DNA from 3 places in the Fictibacillus sp. WQ 8-8 genome. Region 2 is predicted to be linked to each of the others. Evidence: riboswitches for the same ligand, from Rfam matches in the RefSeq annotation. Region 2 holds a riboswitch; each other region holds the start of a gene.
What was found. Region 2 has a riboswitch for S-adenosylmethionine ahead of M1K46_RS20445 (homocysteine synthase). Riboswitches for the same ligand answer to the same signal wherever they lie in the genome.
Positions count from the first base shown of each region.

Region 1 (5,002 bases), on a different contig from region 2:
CGAATACGCTGCCGCTATTGCTCGTTGTGGCAACGCTGAATGTGGCAGGGGCAATACTTAGTGAATCCGCACTGAGTTTCCTTGGGCTAGGAGTCGTTCCGCCGACACCTTCATGGGGTAACATGATGGATGCGGCAAATAATTTTATAGACTTCAGAAAACGCCCATGGCTATGGATTCCACCCGGCTCGGCTATCTTCCTCACTGTCGTGTCCATTAACTTGCTCGGCGATGGATTAAGGGATGCGCTTGACCCGAAAATGAAACGGTAGGTGTTAATGTTGAGTGAAGCACTGTTAGAAGTAAAAAACTTAGTCACTAATTTTTATACGGAAGAGGGCGTTGTAAGGGCAGTGAATGACGTCAGCTTTTCCATTGGTGAGCAGGAAACGGTCTGTATCGTCGGAGAGTCAGGCTGCGGAAAAAGCATCACATCACTTTCCATCATGCAGCTCATAAATGAGAACGGAAAGATTGAAAACGGAGAAGTGAACTTTGCCGGCCGAAATCTTCTTAAACTGAATAAAAAAGAGATCAGCCGCCTTCGCGGAAATGATATCGGAATGATCTTTCAGGAGCCGATGACCTCGCTGAATCCAGTGTATACGATCGGCCAGCAGATGATTGAGCCGCTCCAGGAGCATCTGCTGCTTAGCCGGAATGAAGCCTATAAGAAAGCACAGGAGCTCATCACAAGGCTGGGAATTCCAAATGCTGAGAAAATCATTAACATGTATCCGCACGAACTGAGCGGGGGTATGCTGCAGCGGATCATGATCGGCATCGCGATCAGCTGCAATCCGAAGCTCATCATCGCCGATGAGCCTACGACTGCCCTGGATGTAACGATTCAAGCTCAGATCCTGGATATTTTACGGGATATTAAAGAGCAGTTTAAAACATCCATTCTGCTGATTACCCATGACCTTGGAGTTGTTGCCGAGATGGCAGATTATATTGTCGTTATGTACGCAGGCAAGATTGTGGAGCAGGGTCCTGTCCTGGAAATGTTTACGAATCCACAGCATCCTTACACGAAGGGTCTTCTGAAAGCCAAACCGGTGATTGGAGAGCGAAAAGAGGAGCTTTACACGATAGCCGGCCAAGTTCCAAACCTTGCTGAACTGACTGAATCGTGTTATTTTGCTGACCGGTGCGAGCATTGCATGGACATTTGCCGGACAAAGCATCCAGAGCTGGAAAAAACCTCTGAGAACCATAGTGTCAGCTGCTACCTTTATGAAAGAGAGGCCGTACGATGAGTGAAGCATTATTAGAAGTGGAAAATTTAAAAAAATACTACTCAAGCTCTAACGGCCTATTTGGGAAAAAGGGTGAATCGGTCAAGGCGGTCGATGGTGTCTCGTTTACGATTGAAAAAGGAGACGTATTTGGCCTCGTCGGAGAGTCCGGCAGCGGGAAATCCACGATTGGAAAGACCATTCTAAGGCTGCATGAGAAGACCGAAGGGGAAGTTCGTTTTAAAGGGAAAGATGTTTTCTCACTAACGAAAAAGGAACTACGGGGTTTGCGTGTGCAGACCCAACTCGTCTTTCAGGACCCGTTCAGCTCATTAAACCCCAGGATCCGGGTGGGAGATGCCATTGGGGAAGCCATGGTTCAGCACGGTCTTGCTACCAGTAAGGATGTTAGAGCAAAGGTGCTTCAAGTAATGGAAACATGCGGTCTTTCACCCTTTCATGTGGATCGTTATCCTCATGAGTTCTCTGGCGGCCAGCGGCAAAGAATCGTCATTGCCAGGGCGATGGCACTCAATCCCGAGTTTCTTGTCATGGATGAACCGGTCGCTGCTCTGGACGTTTCCATTCAGGCACAGATTATTAATCTTTTCAGTGATCTGAGGAAGAAGAAAGGCCTTTCGTATTTGTTTATTTCACATGATTTGAGTGTCGTTGAGCATCTTTGTACAAAGATTGCGATCATGTACCTTGGCAATATTGTGGAGATGGCAACGAAAGAAGAGCTGTTTGATAATCCGCTGCATCCCTATACGAAAGCGCTCTTGTCTGCTGTCCCAATACCCGATCCACGGATCAAGAGGGAGAGAATTATTTTAAAAGGAGATATTCCAAGTCCTGTTAACCCGCCGTCAGGCTGCAAGTTTCGTACACGGTGTCCGCTGGCAACAGAGCTTTGTGCGGAAAAAACCCCCGAATTCAGGGATATGGGGAACGGACATTTTACGGCCTGTCATTATGCTTAAAAACTGTTGACTTACCAGGCTTATTCCATTATATTATTTTTAATAATTTAAAATTTTCTAACTTATTAAGAGAGGTGGAGGGATTTGGCCCTTTGAAGTCTCGGCAGCGGTCCCGGAGAGGGAACTGTGCCAATTCCAACAAGCTTTGGCTTGGACAATAAGAAGGGTAATTTGGTTATGTCTAACCTCTTCTTATTACGTGATCGTAGTAGGAAGAGGTTTTTATTACGGTATAAAACAGAGTAAATCCATAGGGATATTTATATATTCTTTTTTGCTGCTGATTGGAAAACCAAAGGCAACTCTCTTTTTGGGATGTATGCCTTTGTTTTTTTTATTCAGCTCGAGCAAAAAGAAATAGTTGAAATAAGAGAGAGAAGGGAGATGCTGGTATGTCGTCGTTATTAATTGTTGGTGGAGATCATCTTGGGAAAATTACGAAGAAACTGGAGCATCAAGGGATAAGGGAGATCATTCATGTGAGCGGAAGAAAAGCTAGAATGTCTCAAAAGGAGATTCCAAGTCATGTGAACTTGGTTCTGGTCCTGACCGATTTTATAAACCATGAGTTTTCAGCAGCGATTAAGAAAAAGGCGAACAAACAGAGTGTTCCCATCTATTTTTCCAAGAGGTCCTGGTGCTCGATCTATGCTGTACTTGAAAAATCGGGGCTTTTAAGCAATCGCACAAAACGGAAGAAGATAGCCGTTAATGGGTAATAAGAAAACCTGCCTCATAGGGCAGGTTTTCATTCCGTTGAATCAATTTTTACAACTTCAAGCTGAAAGGGAACGCACTCTTCCAGCCTTTCTTTAATCTGTTCGGCTTCCTCTCTGGACAATGGAGTATTTGAGTCTCTTAACGTTTCCATGCTGAAAGTAAACCGCCCGCTGGATTCAATAACCTTGTATTCTTTCATGGAAATTCCCCTTTCTCCCTTTCATTTGAGATTGCAAAAATGGCACGATGGTATATCTATATACTTCTACATACCCGGTTCGTTCCCTTTTTAGTATTTTGATTGGAGGAATTGAAAAAATATAGTTATAGGAAAATCATCACTCTAATATACATAATCGATGGAATCTCGATGGGAAACCGTGCTGATGGAGGGATGAAGGTATGGCTGTTAAACCACCGATACTACAGAGAGGGGACACCATCGGGATCGTGACACTAGGAAGCCCTCTGGAGGCCCAAATAATTAATGAAGGATTAACCACGCTGCGAAATTTTGGATTCAATATTGTCCTCGGGAAAAATGTTTACACGAATACTGGTTTTTTGGCCGGAACGGATGAACAGCGGGCAGCTGATTTAATGGCGATGTTTACGAATAAAAAGGTGAAAATGATTTTGCCGACAAGAGGGGGAGTAGGAGTAGAGGGAATTCTGCCGTATCTGGATTTTGATGTCATCCGGCAGAATCCAAAAATCGTATCAGGATACAGCGATATTACGATCCTGCTGAATGTACTGTATCAATATACCGATTTAATCACCTTTCAGAGCCTTCTCCTGCTGGACTTTAATCCAAATACACCGGCTTATAACTACCAACAGTTTTTCCAGGCAACTTCAACTGTTCAGTCACCCCGGCAAATTGTTAATCCGCCGGGTATTCCTCAAATTAGCAGAGTACAAGGAAATATAACGGGAGAAGTTGTTGGCGGCAATTTGACCTCGCTTGTGGATTCACTTGGAACTCCGTTTGAGATTGATACAGCAGGAAAAATTTTAGTGATAGAGGAGACCCATGAACCGATTAACCAGGTTTACCGGTATCTCAATCATTTAAAAATTGCGGGTAAATTTGATGATTGTGCAGGCATTGTGATGGGTGAATGCACAGCGTGTGAACCGGCGTACGGTGTAACGTATGATCAGCTCATAACTACGTTTGTCGTACCACTTGGGAAGCCGCTCATGACAAATGTTACAACAGCACATGGGTATTATAAGGCAGCCATCCCAATCGGTGCACAGGCGAACCTCGATACCGTTAAAAACCGTTTTTCGATTTTAGAGCCGAGTGTGAGCAATATGTAATATAAAAGAGATTATCCAGCTGCCAGCTCCATCCATAAATAAAAGGTGACATAGGCTCTCCAGCCTGTCCAATTTTGAGACCACTCGATGATTTCTGGAAGGCTTGGCTTGGAGTGGGAACCAAGCACCTTTTTTAACGCGTTATGCAAACCAACGTCTGCAGCAGGAAATGCATCAGGATGGCGCAGGCACCTCATGATGACATAGTTTGCTGACCAGCTCCCGATTCCGCGGATCGAAGTCAATTTCTTTTCCATCTCGTGAAGGGGCAGTTCTTGGAGTCCTGTTTTGGTTAATCTGCTGTTAGAGATTAATTCAGCAGCATCTAACAAGTACTCTGCCTTTCGGTTTGTGAACTTTAGGGAGAGCAAATTTTCTTTAGTAAGATTGGCGACTTTATCAGGCTCAGGAAACATCCAATAATCTTTTCCGTTGAATGCCATGTTTTCTCCGAAGTGTTCAACCAACCGCCTCTTCAATAAATAAGCCACGTGAAGGCTGACTTGCTGCCCCATTATAGACCAGGCCAAGGCTTCAAACAGGTCAGGCACTCCAATGATTCTCAGCCCTTCCCGCCCTGGGACAACCTTACGCAAAATACGGTCTTCTTCTGCCATTTGATAGAAAGGGGTTAAATCCCGTTCCAAATCCATCCAATCGATGACGTGATGAACAATCTCTGCTTTTGTATTGTGATCGGGAACTTCGATTGGAAATGATAGAACGAGG
Region 1 covers NZ_JAMXKG010000009.1:86,746-91,747, reverse strand. The annotation lists gene opp4C (oligopeptide ABC transporter permease) at 1-272, shown strand, start outside; gene M1K46_RS18875 (ABC transporter ATP-binding protein) at 282-1,262, shown strand; gene M1K46_RS18870 (ABC transporter ATP-binding protein) at 1,259-2,224, shown strand; SAM riboswitch class I at 2,284-2,388, shown strand; gene M1K46_RS18865 (DUF2325 domain-containing protein) at 2,617-2,943, shown strand; gene M1K46_RS18860 (hypothetical protein) at 2,973-3,143, opposite strand; gene M1K46_RS18855 (S66 peptidase family protein) at 3,347-4,273, shown strand; gene M1K46_RS18850 (DNA-3-methyladenine glycosylase family protein) at 4,285-5,002, opposite strand, start outside.
Region 1: linked by a shared signal. The riboswitch ahead of M1K46_RS18865 (DUF2325 domain-containing protein) and the one ahead of M1K46_RS20445 (homocysteine synthase) in region 2 are both predicted to bind S-adenosylmethionine.

Region 2 (5,002 bases):
ATCTTCCTCATTAAGCTGGAAAACATGCTCCAAGTATCCCTCTTCTTCAAGGTCATCTTCTCCTATGATGGAAAAACGGCTTCCCTGCAGATCGAGAATCAGGCTCTTGCCGTAATGTCTTCCTGTTTTTACAATGGCGAGGTCAAATCGGGTATTCGTTCCCATAAAACTTACGAAGCGTGTCTCGGATTTCTCGGTATCGTCATACAGAAAAAAGCGTTCTTCTGCCACATTCAGTCCTCCTTGCCGCAAGGGCTTTCCTTCTTTCTTCCCCATGATAGCAGACAAGCCGGTATAAGAAAATAGGAGGCTCCTTCCGTAATTCTCCTTGAATTTTGTGATAAACTAATAAGGACTATGCAGAATGACAAGGCAGGGTGATACATATGTATTTTGTTGACAGAAAAAAAATTGAACACCATTTAGTATATCTGGGATCATTGCATCAGCAGGCAAAGAAACTGGCCGGCAAGGAAGGCGATGTAGAAAAGCTGGCTCTTGAACGAGCGGCTCACGTTATCATCGAAAGTATGATCGATGTGGGTAATTCGATGATCGATGGCTTCATAATGAGGGATCCGGGCAGTTATGAAGACATATTGGATATCCTTGAGGATGAAAAAGTGATCACCGCGCAAAATGCGAAAGGATTGAAAAAGGTCGTATCACTGCGCAAAATGCTGGTCCAGCATTTTGCGAGTGTCAGCCATTCTGAAATTTCCGAGGTCCTTTTGGAGAATTCTGGATCGATCGAAAGTTTCCCTGCCGATGTGAGACGCTATATTGAACAAGAATTGGGGCCTGTTTCTGCATTTTTGCCTGAAGAGGAGCAGAAGTAAAAGCTGCTATCCCTATTTCTAAACATTTTTGTTTAGAATGTACTTTTGCTAGCAAATGCTGTAAGATAGGGGTAAGGAAGGTGATTGTTAATGGCTATGGCTAATAACACCTCTACCCGTTCTGAAATCATTCATATGCTTAAGCGATATAGAAAATTGACGGTTACTGAAATGGCCAGCCGCCTTGGGATTACCGAGATGGCTGTCAGGCGCCACTTAAATACATTAGAGAGAGACAGGCTCGTTGAAACCACCCTGGTCCGCCAGGCCATGGGACGGCCGCTGAATGTGTATCAGCTCTCCGAAGCTGCGGATGAACAATTTCCGCGCAACTATTCGGGGCTGACCGTTGAATTTATGAGAGACATTCAGGAGATTGCCGGTGAGAAAGCTGTGCATGAATTGTTTGTCCGCCGGGAAAACCGCTTAAATGATAAGTATAAGAAACGGATGGAGAATAAGAGCTTTGAGCAAAAGGTGGCCGAACTCGCCGACATTCAAAACGAAGCCGGCTATATGGTCGAGTGGGAAAAAACAGAAGACGGCCAGTATGAATTAAAAGAATTCAACTGCCCGATTGCCAAAGTAGCAAATGAATATCAGAATGCCTGCTCATGTGAGCTTTCTTTATTCCAGAGAATGCTCGGTACAGACCATGTGGAACGCACAGAATGTCTTGCTAAAGGCGGCTCGTATTGCAAATATTTGATTTCCGAAGAGAAAAACGCATAAACCCTACTGGCTGATCCGCCAATAGGGTTTATTTTTTTGTTGGATTTTTACGATCATCCGCCCTCTATTCTTTCCTTCTGTTGTCGCACGAAGGACGTCAGGTAGAGCTCATCGAGGGTGATCTCTTTTTCCATCGTCTCGCTGGCCACACTTTTTCTCTTACTGGAGCAGGGCAGAAGACCGATATGGTATTGCTGACTGCAGCAGAAAATAAAAAATGCAAAGTTTCGAACATCGGCCCGGGGGAGCGTGCCAAAAACTTTGCCCCTTCCTTATCGTGAAAAAAAGGGTTGACTTCAACATTAAAGTTCAGTATTATTCAAAATAACTTAATATTCAGATGTATCTTATCCAGAGAGGTGGAGGGACTGACCCGATGAAACCCGGCAACCAGCAGAAATGCATGGTGCTAATTTCAGCAGAACACGCAAATGTTCTGAAAGATGAGAGCCGACGGTGAAAACTGCGACCTCTTCTTTTAGAAGAGGTCTTTTTGATTGTTCAGCTTCAGTGCCCAATGCTGAAAATGAACTTAAGTTTTCAGCTAAGGTCCTCGATAGATGAAAAGTAAGATCTTCTTTTCATCCTTAGTCATCTTCGTTCTTCTCCCTCAACACAAAAAACGTGTTGCTTGAGAAGAACTCCAGCGCTTGTCGGACCTTAGCAGGGCACTTCAGCTTTTCTTGTTGGCTAACATTTTACTCAGATCCTTGCCTCTGTTTAAACCACTACATTTTAGAAGGAGAGATTGAACATGAGTGAAGAAAGAGAATATGGTTTTGAGACGGTTTCATTGCACGAGGGACAGAAAGTAGATCCGACAACAGGCGCGAGAGCGGTTCCTATTTACCAGACAACGTCTTATCAATTCAACAGTACGGAGCACGCAGCCAACCTTTTTGGTTTAAAAGAGTTTGGGAACATTTACAGCCGAATCATGAATCCGACACAGGATGCGTTTGAACAGACGATTGCAAAGCTAGAAGGCGGTGTTGGAGCGCTGGCGGTGGCATCCGGCCAGGCGGCGATTACGTATTCCATTTTAAACATAGCGGGAGCAGGTGACGAAATTGTAGCGTCTGGCTCTCTATATGGCGGAACGTATAACTTGTTTGCGAATACACTTCCGAAGCTCGGAATCAATTTTAAATTTGCAGAAGTGGATAACCTTCAATCCTTCCGTGATGCCATTACTGAAAAGACAAAAGCGGTTTACATCGAGACGATCGGGAATCCGAAAATTGACGTGGCAGATATCTCAGCCATTGCAGAAATTGCTCATGAAGCAGGGGTTCCGCTTATCGTAGACAATACGTTTGCAACACCATATCTTTGCCGTCCGATCGAGCATGGAGCAGACATTGTCGTTCATTCCGCTACAAAATTCATTGGCGGACACGGCACATCGATTGGAGGATTAATCATAGATTCCGGTAAGTTTGATTGGACGAACGGCAAATTCCCAGGACTTACGGAGCCGGATGAAAGCTATAATGGCGTCGTTTATACGGAAGCAGTCGGACCGCTGGCTTATATTATCAAGGCGCGTGTCCAATTGCTCAGAGACCTCGGTTCTTGCGTATCACCGTTTAACTCCTTCCTCTTTATTCAAGGGCTTGAAACGCTGGCACTGCGTGTAGAACGGCATAGTGAAAATGCCCTGAAGGTGGCGAAATACTTAAAAGAACATCCTGCTGTGGACTGGGTGAACTATCCTGGATTAGAAGATAACAAGTATAATGAGCTGGCGCAGAAATATTTGCCTAAAGGTGCTGGTGCCATCCTCACTTTCGGTGTAAAAGGCGGGGTAGAAGAAGGAAGAAAGCTCATTGAAAGTGTGAAGTTATTCTCTCACTTGGCGAATGTCGGTGATTCTAAATCATTAATCATCCATCCGGCAAGCACTACGCATCAGCAGCTGACAGAGGAAGAGCAGCTTAGAGCAGGAGTATCGCCTGAGATGGTAAGGCTGTCGGTGGGCATTGAAACGATTGATGATATTATCTATGATCTCGAGCAGGCACTAGCGGTCATCAGTCCGGTTCCAAGCGGCCAGTAATTGTTATGTTCAATAAACTCCCTTTCTACTATACTTAAGACAAATATGAAATTTTCAGGTGAATGAATCGAAATTGGAAGGGATGTTTGGTATGGCTGTAAGAAAGCTTGAGCATGTAGGAATTATGGTTGAAAACTTGGAAGAATCCATTTCCTTTTACCGTGACATCATAGGTTTGGATGTGATCAAACGAATGAAACACTCCAAGCCGGGGATCGAACTAGTATTTTTGGGACTGGAAGGGGAGATCCTGGTTGAGCTGGTAGCAGGCCACAATAGACAGCTGGCTGAAGAAGGAAAAGTGAATCATGTGGCGTTTACCGTAGATGATCTCTCGAAAGAAATTCAGGTGCTGAAGAATCATAGCGTCCTGTTTGTCGAAGATGAGGTGACATCGTTGCCGGATGGTTCTCAGTATATTTTCTTCTATGGCCCTGACCGGGAGAGAATTGAATATTTTCAGCCAGGAACGCCGAAATAAAAAGGGGCTGTCCTGAAAGTCGAAAATTGACCTTCAGGCAGCTCCTTTGACGTGAAAAATCTTCAATGAAAAGTTGATTGGAGTGCAAGGTGCGAGACTCCTGCGGGACTAGCGTGACAGGTGAGACTCCCGCAGGCGCTTGCGCCAAGAGGCTCACCGCACGCCCCGCGGAAAGCGAGCAGCCTGGAGCGGAGATCAACAGCTACCAGACTTCTTGGACAGCCCCTTTTTTGATATCAATGAAAACTTGAAAAGTTGTGATGTCTAGCTACTTTCTTTCAAAGCCGTTGCTCAGCCATCTGTACGAGGCGCTTCGTGATCTCGCCGCCAACCGAACCGTTCTGTCTAGACGTCGTATCTGCTCCTAAAGAAACACCAAACTCCCTGGCAATCTCCTGTTTCATTTGATTCAATGCGTTTTGTACTCCAGAAACTACAGTTTCATTTGTATTTTTAGCCATAAGATGACCTCCTTTTTTCTTATCGCGCACTTCAAATGGAACAATATACATAAAGAGGAAATCGGAGAGTCAAGGGGTTCAAATTTTTGTTAGGATGGCCCCATTTTTGGTACACTAACCTGTGAATGAAAAAAGGAGTTTGTGGAATGAAAACTTATAAAGGCTATTTGATTGATCTGGATGGAACGATGTACAGAGGAAAGGAACGGATTGAAGAGGCGGTGCAATTCGTTCAGGAACTTAACAGGAGAGGCCTTCCGTATCTTTTTGTGACGAATAACTCATCAAAAACGAAGGAAGACGTGGCTTCTGTTCTGCACAACTTTGAAATTCCGGCCACTTCCGATCATGTGTACACGACAAGCATGGCTACTGCCAACTATATTGAAAAAATCAAACGTGACGCAACTGTGTATTGCATTGGAGAAGA
Region 2 covers NZ_JAMXKG010000013.1:12,574-17,575, forward strand. The annotation lists gene M1K46_RS20430 (DUF3055 domain-containing protein) at 1-231, opposite strand, end outside; gene M1K46_RS20435 (DUF86 domain-containing protein) at 387-839, shown strand; gene M1K46_RS20440 (helix-turn-helix transcriptional regulator) at 930-1,571, shown strand; SAM riboswitch class I at 1,916-2,021, shown strand; gene M1K46_RS20445 (homocysteine synthase) at 2,326-3,630, shown strand; gene M1K46_RS20450 (VOC family protein) at 3,722-4,111, shown strand; gene M1K46_RS20455 (alpha/beta-type small acid-soluble spore protein) at 4,390-4,572, opposite strand; gene M1K46_RS20460 (TIGR01457 family HAD-type hydrolase) at 4,719-5,002, shown strand, end outside.

Region 3 (5,002 bases), on a different contig from region 2:
CACTCGGCATGCCAAAAAATAAAGAATACACCAAGTCCACCATGCTGCTCATCAAGGCAAAAGTAAGAACTAAAACCCGAAGAATCGCAAATTTCCTCGACCATAGATCATGTTCAGAACTAACTGCGTAAAGCAAAGGAATATAAAGGATAAAAGCAATGACAAAGACCGGCCAGTTCGGGCCGATTGTCACCATATTGGATAAAAGTTTAAATAGTACTCCGATGATGACGATAGCAACATCAGACGGCCAGCGGTAATCTTTTTTCGTACTCTTTTTCAATTTCATAAAACCGCCAACTTAAAAAGGGTAGTCAATGCAAGAAGAAATGCTCGTCCTCATACACCGCTACCTTATGATATGTTATTGAAAATGGAATGGTGAGTTTATCTTTCCAGGCGAATTAAAGATTGATGTTATTCAAACAGTTGAATTTTCGGGTCTCTGCTATTTATGGCGAGTACCGTCTGCAGCTGACCTCTATGGTGATAGACATGTCCGAGAATTTCCAGCATCCATTCGTATCTTGAATAGGATACTCCCCACCACGAGGTTGTAACAACAGACCAATCTTCATTCGAAAAACACGCCGTCTTTTCTTTTAAAAAAGCAAAATGATCAAGAAGCATCTCCTTTATTTCCGCAATGGTCTGGGGGTGATGCTTTTCATAGAACTCCTCCATCTCCTGCTGAGTGGCCCCATTCAAGATCATAAAGTCCGCTTTATAGATCACGGCTAGATGGGCTAACAGTTCCCGTAACGTTCTTTTCTCCGCTCCCAGCGAAAGTTCCAGGTCGCTTTCTTCCATGATTTCTAAAATTTTTAGAATGTAATGGTTGGCTACCTCCAGCTGGTGAAAAATTGGTTTTATTATATTCATGAGGACTCCTTTCTAAGTAAACAAAAAAACCCTCATATAAGGGTTTCATAGTGAAAATTAAACGCCAGTGCGACGGTGCTGGTTGTTGGCCTTTTTCGTCTGCTGGCTTTTCATTTGTTTGGTTGATTTAACCGGGTTTGTAGAAAGCTTTCCGTTAGCCTGCTGCTGCTTTTTTTCAGCCAGCTTTTGCTTGATCGCTTCCTGATAGCTCAGCTTTTTAGGCTGCCCATTATTTTCAGATGACATATTTCGTACCTCCTTATGCCGTGTAGATCATACTGTAATGATATCTTCTTCCACATGTTTTGTCTGCATTTTTTTACAAATAGGGCAACTTAATTGGAGAACATGCCCCAATTTCGCTATGATAGATGGCAGAAACAAGGAAAGGAACGCTGCACATGGTGGATTTTGAATTGGATACAGTGGATTGCGAGAGGTTCGCTTTTTCTTGAAGAGCTCCGACACAAACACCCATAAATATATTTATACAATGGCTCTGTTGGAAAAAAAGGAATTGACATTATTTTGAATCCCTGCCATAATACAAAGTAATTTGATATGAGTACACTCTTATTAAGAGCAGGTGGAGGGAATTAGCCCTATGAAGCCCGGCAACCATTCATGCTGAATCACCAGTATGGAAACGGTGCTAAATCTAACAGCGAAAGCTGAGAGATGAGAGGTCAACGGATTTATTCGGAGCCCTCTGTCTCTTTTGAGATTGAGGGCTTTTGGTTTAACTCCATGCTCTCAAGACAGTGTAGTACTATCAAAAAATGAAAATGGGGGTTGGGGAATCAATGAAATTAAAAAAATGGGGATTATTATTACTGGGAGTATTGATCGCAGCAGCATTATCGGCATGCGGATCATCTAGCACGAGCGGCGATGGGAAAAAGATAGAAAAATTAACTGTCGGTGCCTCTAATGTACCGCACGCTGTCATTCTAAAAGAAGCGGTTCCTTTGCTGAAGAAAAAAGGAATTGACCTGAAGATCGTTAAATTCCAAGATTACGTTCTGCCAAACAAAGCGCTGGCCAATAAAGAGATCGATGCTAACTACTTCCAGCACATTCCTTACCTGGAGCAGCAATTGAAAGAAAATCCAAACTATAAATTCGAAAACGCCGGAGCCATTCACATTGAACCAATGGGCGTTTACTCTAAAAAATACAAATCACTAAAAGATTTGCCGGACGGTGCAAAAGTAATTCTGAGCAATTCAGTAGCTGAGCATGGCCGAATCCTTTCTATCTTTGAAAAAGCAGGATTGATCAAGCTTAAATCAGGCGTCGGGTACAAAGCACAGCTGAAAGACATTGTTGAAAATCCAAAGAAACTTAAATTTAAGGCTGACATCGAGCCAGCTCTTCTTACAAAGGCCTATCAGTACAATGAAGGAGATGCTATCGTCATCAACACGAACTATGCCATCGATGCAGGACTTAATCCAAAGAAAGATTCCATCGCACTAGAAGGGCCTGATTCTCCATTTGCCAACATCATCACTGTCCGCCAAGGAGATAAAGACAAGAAAGCCATTAAAACCCTGGTTGAAGTGCTTCATTCTAAAAAGATCCAAACGTTTATTGAAAAAGAATACAAAGGCGCCGTCCTTCCTGTTTCAAAATAAGTTGAAATAAGAGCCTGGAGAATTTTCTCCTGGCTCTTTTTTGGTATGGGGCATGGGGCGGGATGGTGTGTTTGGCATGTAACATGCTTGATCTGGCACGTAAAGCGCAAAAAGCAGACTGTAAACTCTGAAAAACGGCACGTAAACTCAGCAAAGTGGACAGTAAACCATACAAACCCGCATGTAAACTCAAAAATCAGTATTCAAACACGTTACCTGCACATTAAAAACACAGCATGCTCCTCAAAAAAAATAGAGCTTCCCCTTATCTTCGAGAAAGCTTCTTTTTCATCAAATAATTGTCCTTATTTTCTTGGATACTGCACTTCTTTTTTAGCTTCTGACGGTTCCTCGCTGACTATAGGAGATGGAATGATTGGATTTGATCCTTTCTTTTACACCATCCGGAAGATATAGATATGGCTCTGCTTCCATATAATCCATCCATGCAACTTCCTCGATTTCATCAGGACAAAGGGTCCCAATCTTTCCACCGGTTATTTTACCGAGGAACGTAAAGAAAATCACATGATGCCTACTTTCTTCAAAAAAGGCCTCTGATATTCCAAATACGTTCTCTACTTCTACCTCCAGGCCCGTCTCTTCTCTCACTTCACGGACAGCACCCTGTTCAAGGGTTTCCCCTTCCTCTACTGCTCCTCCGGGAAGCGTATAATAGGAACCTTTTTCCCCTCTGTTCTTCACCATTAAGATGTTATCCGCTCGTTCGTCCCACAATAAAACATAAACCACATCTACACGTTTCATTTGCTCATCTCCTCTAACTGCTTTGATAGCTTCTCATTACTTATGTAGGCCAACTGTTCAACCTCGTTGAGTACCCTTGCCCTTCCTTTTTCACTCAAAGTCCATTTTTCAGGGACAATTTCTCGATTATCTTGCAGAGGCAAAACATCTAATACTTTATCATCACTTGCGTACAAAGAAGATAGAAGGTAAAAACGGCGACAGAAGAAAGACTTTCCGGCCAACAGAACGTTTCGATAAGGAGTAGAATTTAAGAATTCAAAAGCAGAGTGAATGACACTCTCTACGCTTTTGGCTTCATTCCGGTTTGGTATGGCCATCAGTCGATCCTCACTAATTCCCGCTTTTGATAAAAGAGGAGCATAGTAATTATATTCATTTTGTTTCAAGAACGAGTTATAAACCCCAGGAATCAGGATCAGCTCTGCTCCTTTTTCTTCATAAAAGGAGAGCAGCTGTTCATTTAATTCCGGAAAATGTCCGGGATGATATAAAATGACATCGGGCTGGTCGAATAAGTGAAGCTGCTTCATGAAAACAAGATCTTCCATACAGCGTAGTGCTGCGTTGTTCATCGTAAATTCCCCTTCATTTTGAATGTTTTCTTTATCCTTTCTTTAAGAGATGCGAAAACCCCTCTTTTCTAAAAGGCATAACCCCGAAATAATGTTATAATATGGAAAAATAAAGGTGGAGGGATTAAGTGAATGCTTTTGAAATCTCTCGGTGTAGCTGCAATCGGTGTACTCATTTTATTTGTGGGATGGATGATTAAATGTTCAGGTACCGCTTCGTTCGTTGCTGGTTACCGGCAGACTTTTTTTCCTCGTAATGAAAAGAAATTGGCTAGTCGAATCGGTATCATTATAATGGTTTTCGGATGTATCACGATTCTCTTTCCTATTGTTCACCTATTCATAGACGGATTGAGAGGATCTTTTTATGCATTACTCGCCGGATGCCATGTGCTCGCTGTTTTCATTGTGATCGCCATCGACCAAGTAAAAAATTAAAAGAACTTCCAACACGGGAAGTTCTTTCTTACATGCCATTATGCTGCAGAAGATCAAATCGGTTGCCATATAGATCTTCAAAAACGACTTCAATTCCCCAAGGAACTTCCTTCGGTTCGCCTAGAAAGCTCACCCCTTTTTTCTTCATTTCTTCATAATCACGTAAACAATCATCCGTTTGAATGACTAAGAAGACATGATTGGAGGCCTGGCTGCCGATTCTTTCAGCTTTATCCGGCGTATCACCCTTCACAAAAACGATGGCGGTCTCTGATTCCTTTGAGGGAGCTACTGTAACCCATCTGTGTCCATTGCCAAATGCTACATTAGTTAATAGTTCAAATCCCAGCTGATTCGTATAAAAAGCAACCGCCTCATCAAAATCTTTAACAAGGATGGTGATATGTCCAATTTTTTTCTTCATTGTTCACACCTCAGATTCATTTTCTCCATTTTAGTTTTCTAAGTTTTATCATGCGTTATCGTATAATCGATTTTGTTAGGATTGCTTGCAGTTGTTTTACTCCTAGCAATTGCCCATACCTTGTACTCAGTTATTTTATTAGGGATTTTAACCTTAGGAAGCGCATTATATGCCTTCCGAAACCAGAAAAAAGCCTGGCATGTTCCTTCCCCGCTTTGTATTTCCTTCATTCCTAGAGCCTGAATAACTTTATCATTCCCTGCAAAGGTGTTTTTCAC
Region 3 covers NZ_JAMXKG010000003.1:98,132-103,133, reverse strand. The annotation lists gene M1K46_RS05830 (DUF1345 domain-containing protein) at 1-289, opposite strand, end outside; gene M1K46_RS05825 (DinB family protein) at 418-882, opposite strand; gene M1K46_RS05820 (hypothetical protein) at 940-1,128, opposite strand; SAM riboswitch class I at 1,453-1,567, shown strand; gene M1K46_RS05815 (MetQ/NlpA family ABC transporter substrate-binding protein) at 1,686-2,519, shown strand; gene M1K46_RS05810 (NUDIX hydrolase) at 2,853-3,287, opposite strand; gene M1K46_RS05805 (hypothetical protein) at 3,284-3,862, opposite strand; gene M1K46_RS05800 (hypothetical protein) at 3,995-4,300, shown strand; gene M1K46_RS05795 (VOC family protein) at 4,329-4,724, opposite strand.
Region 3: linked by a shared signal. The riboswitch ahead of M1K46_RS05815 (MetQ/NlpA family ABC transporter substrate-binding protein) and the one ahead of M1K46_RS20445 (homocysteine synthase) in region 2 are both predicted to bind S-adenosylmethionine.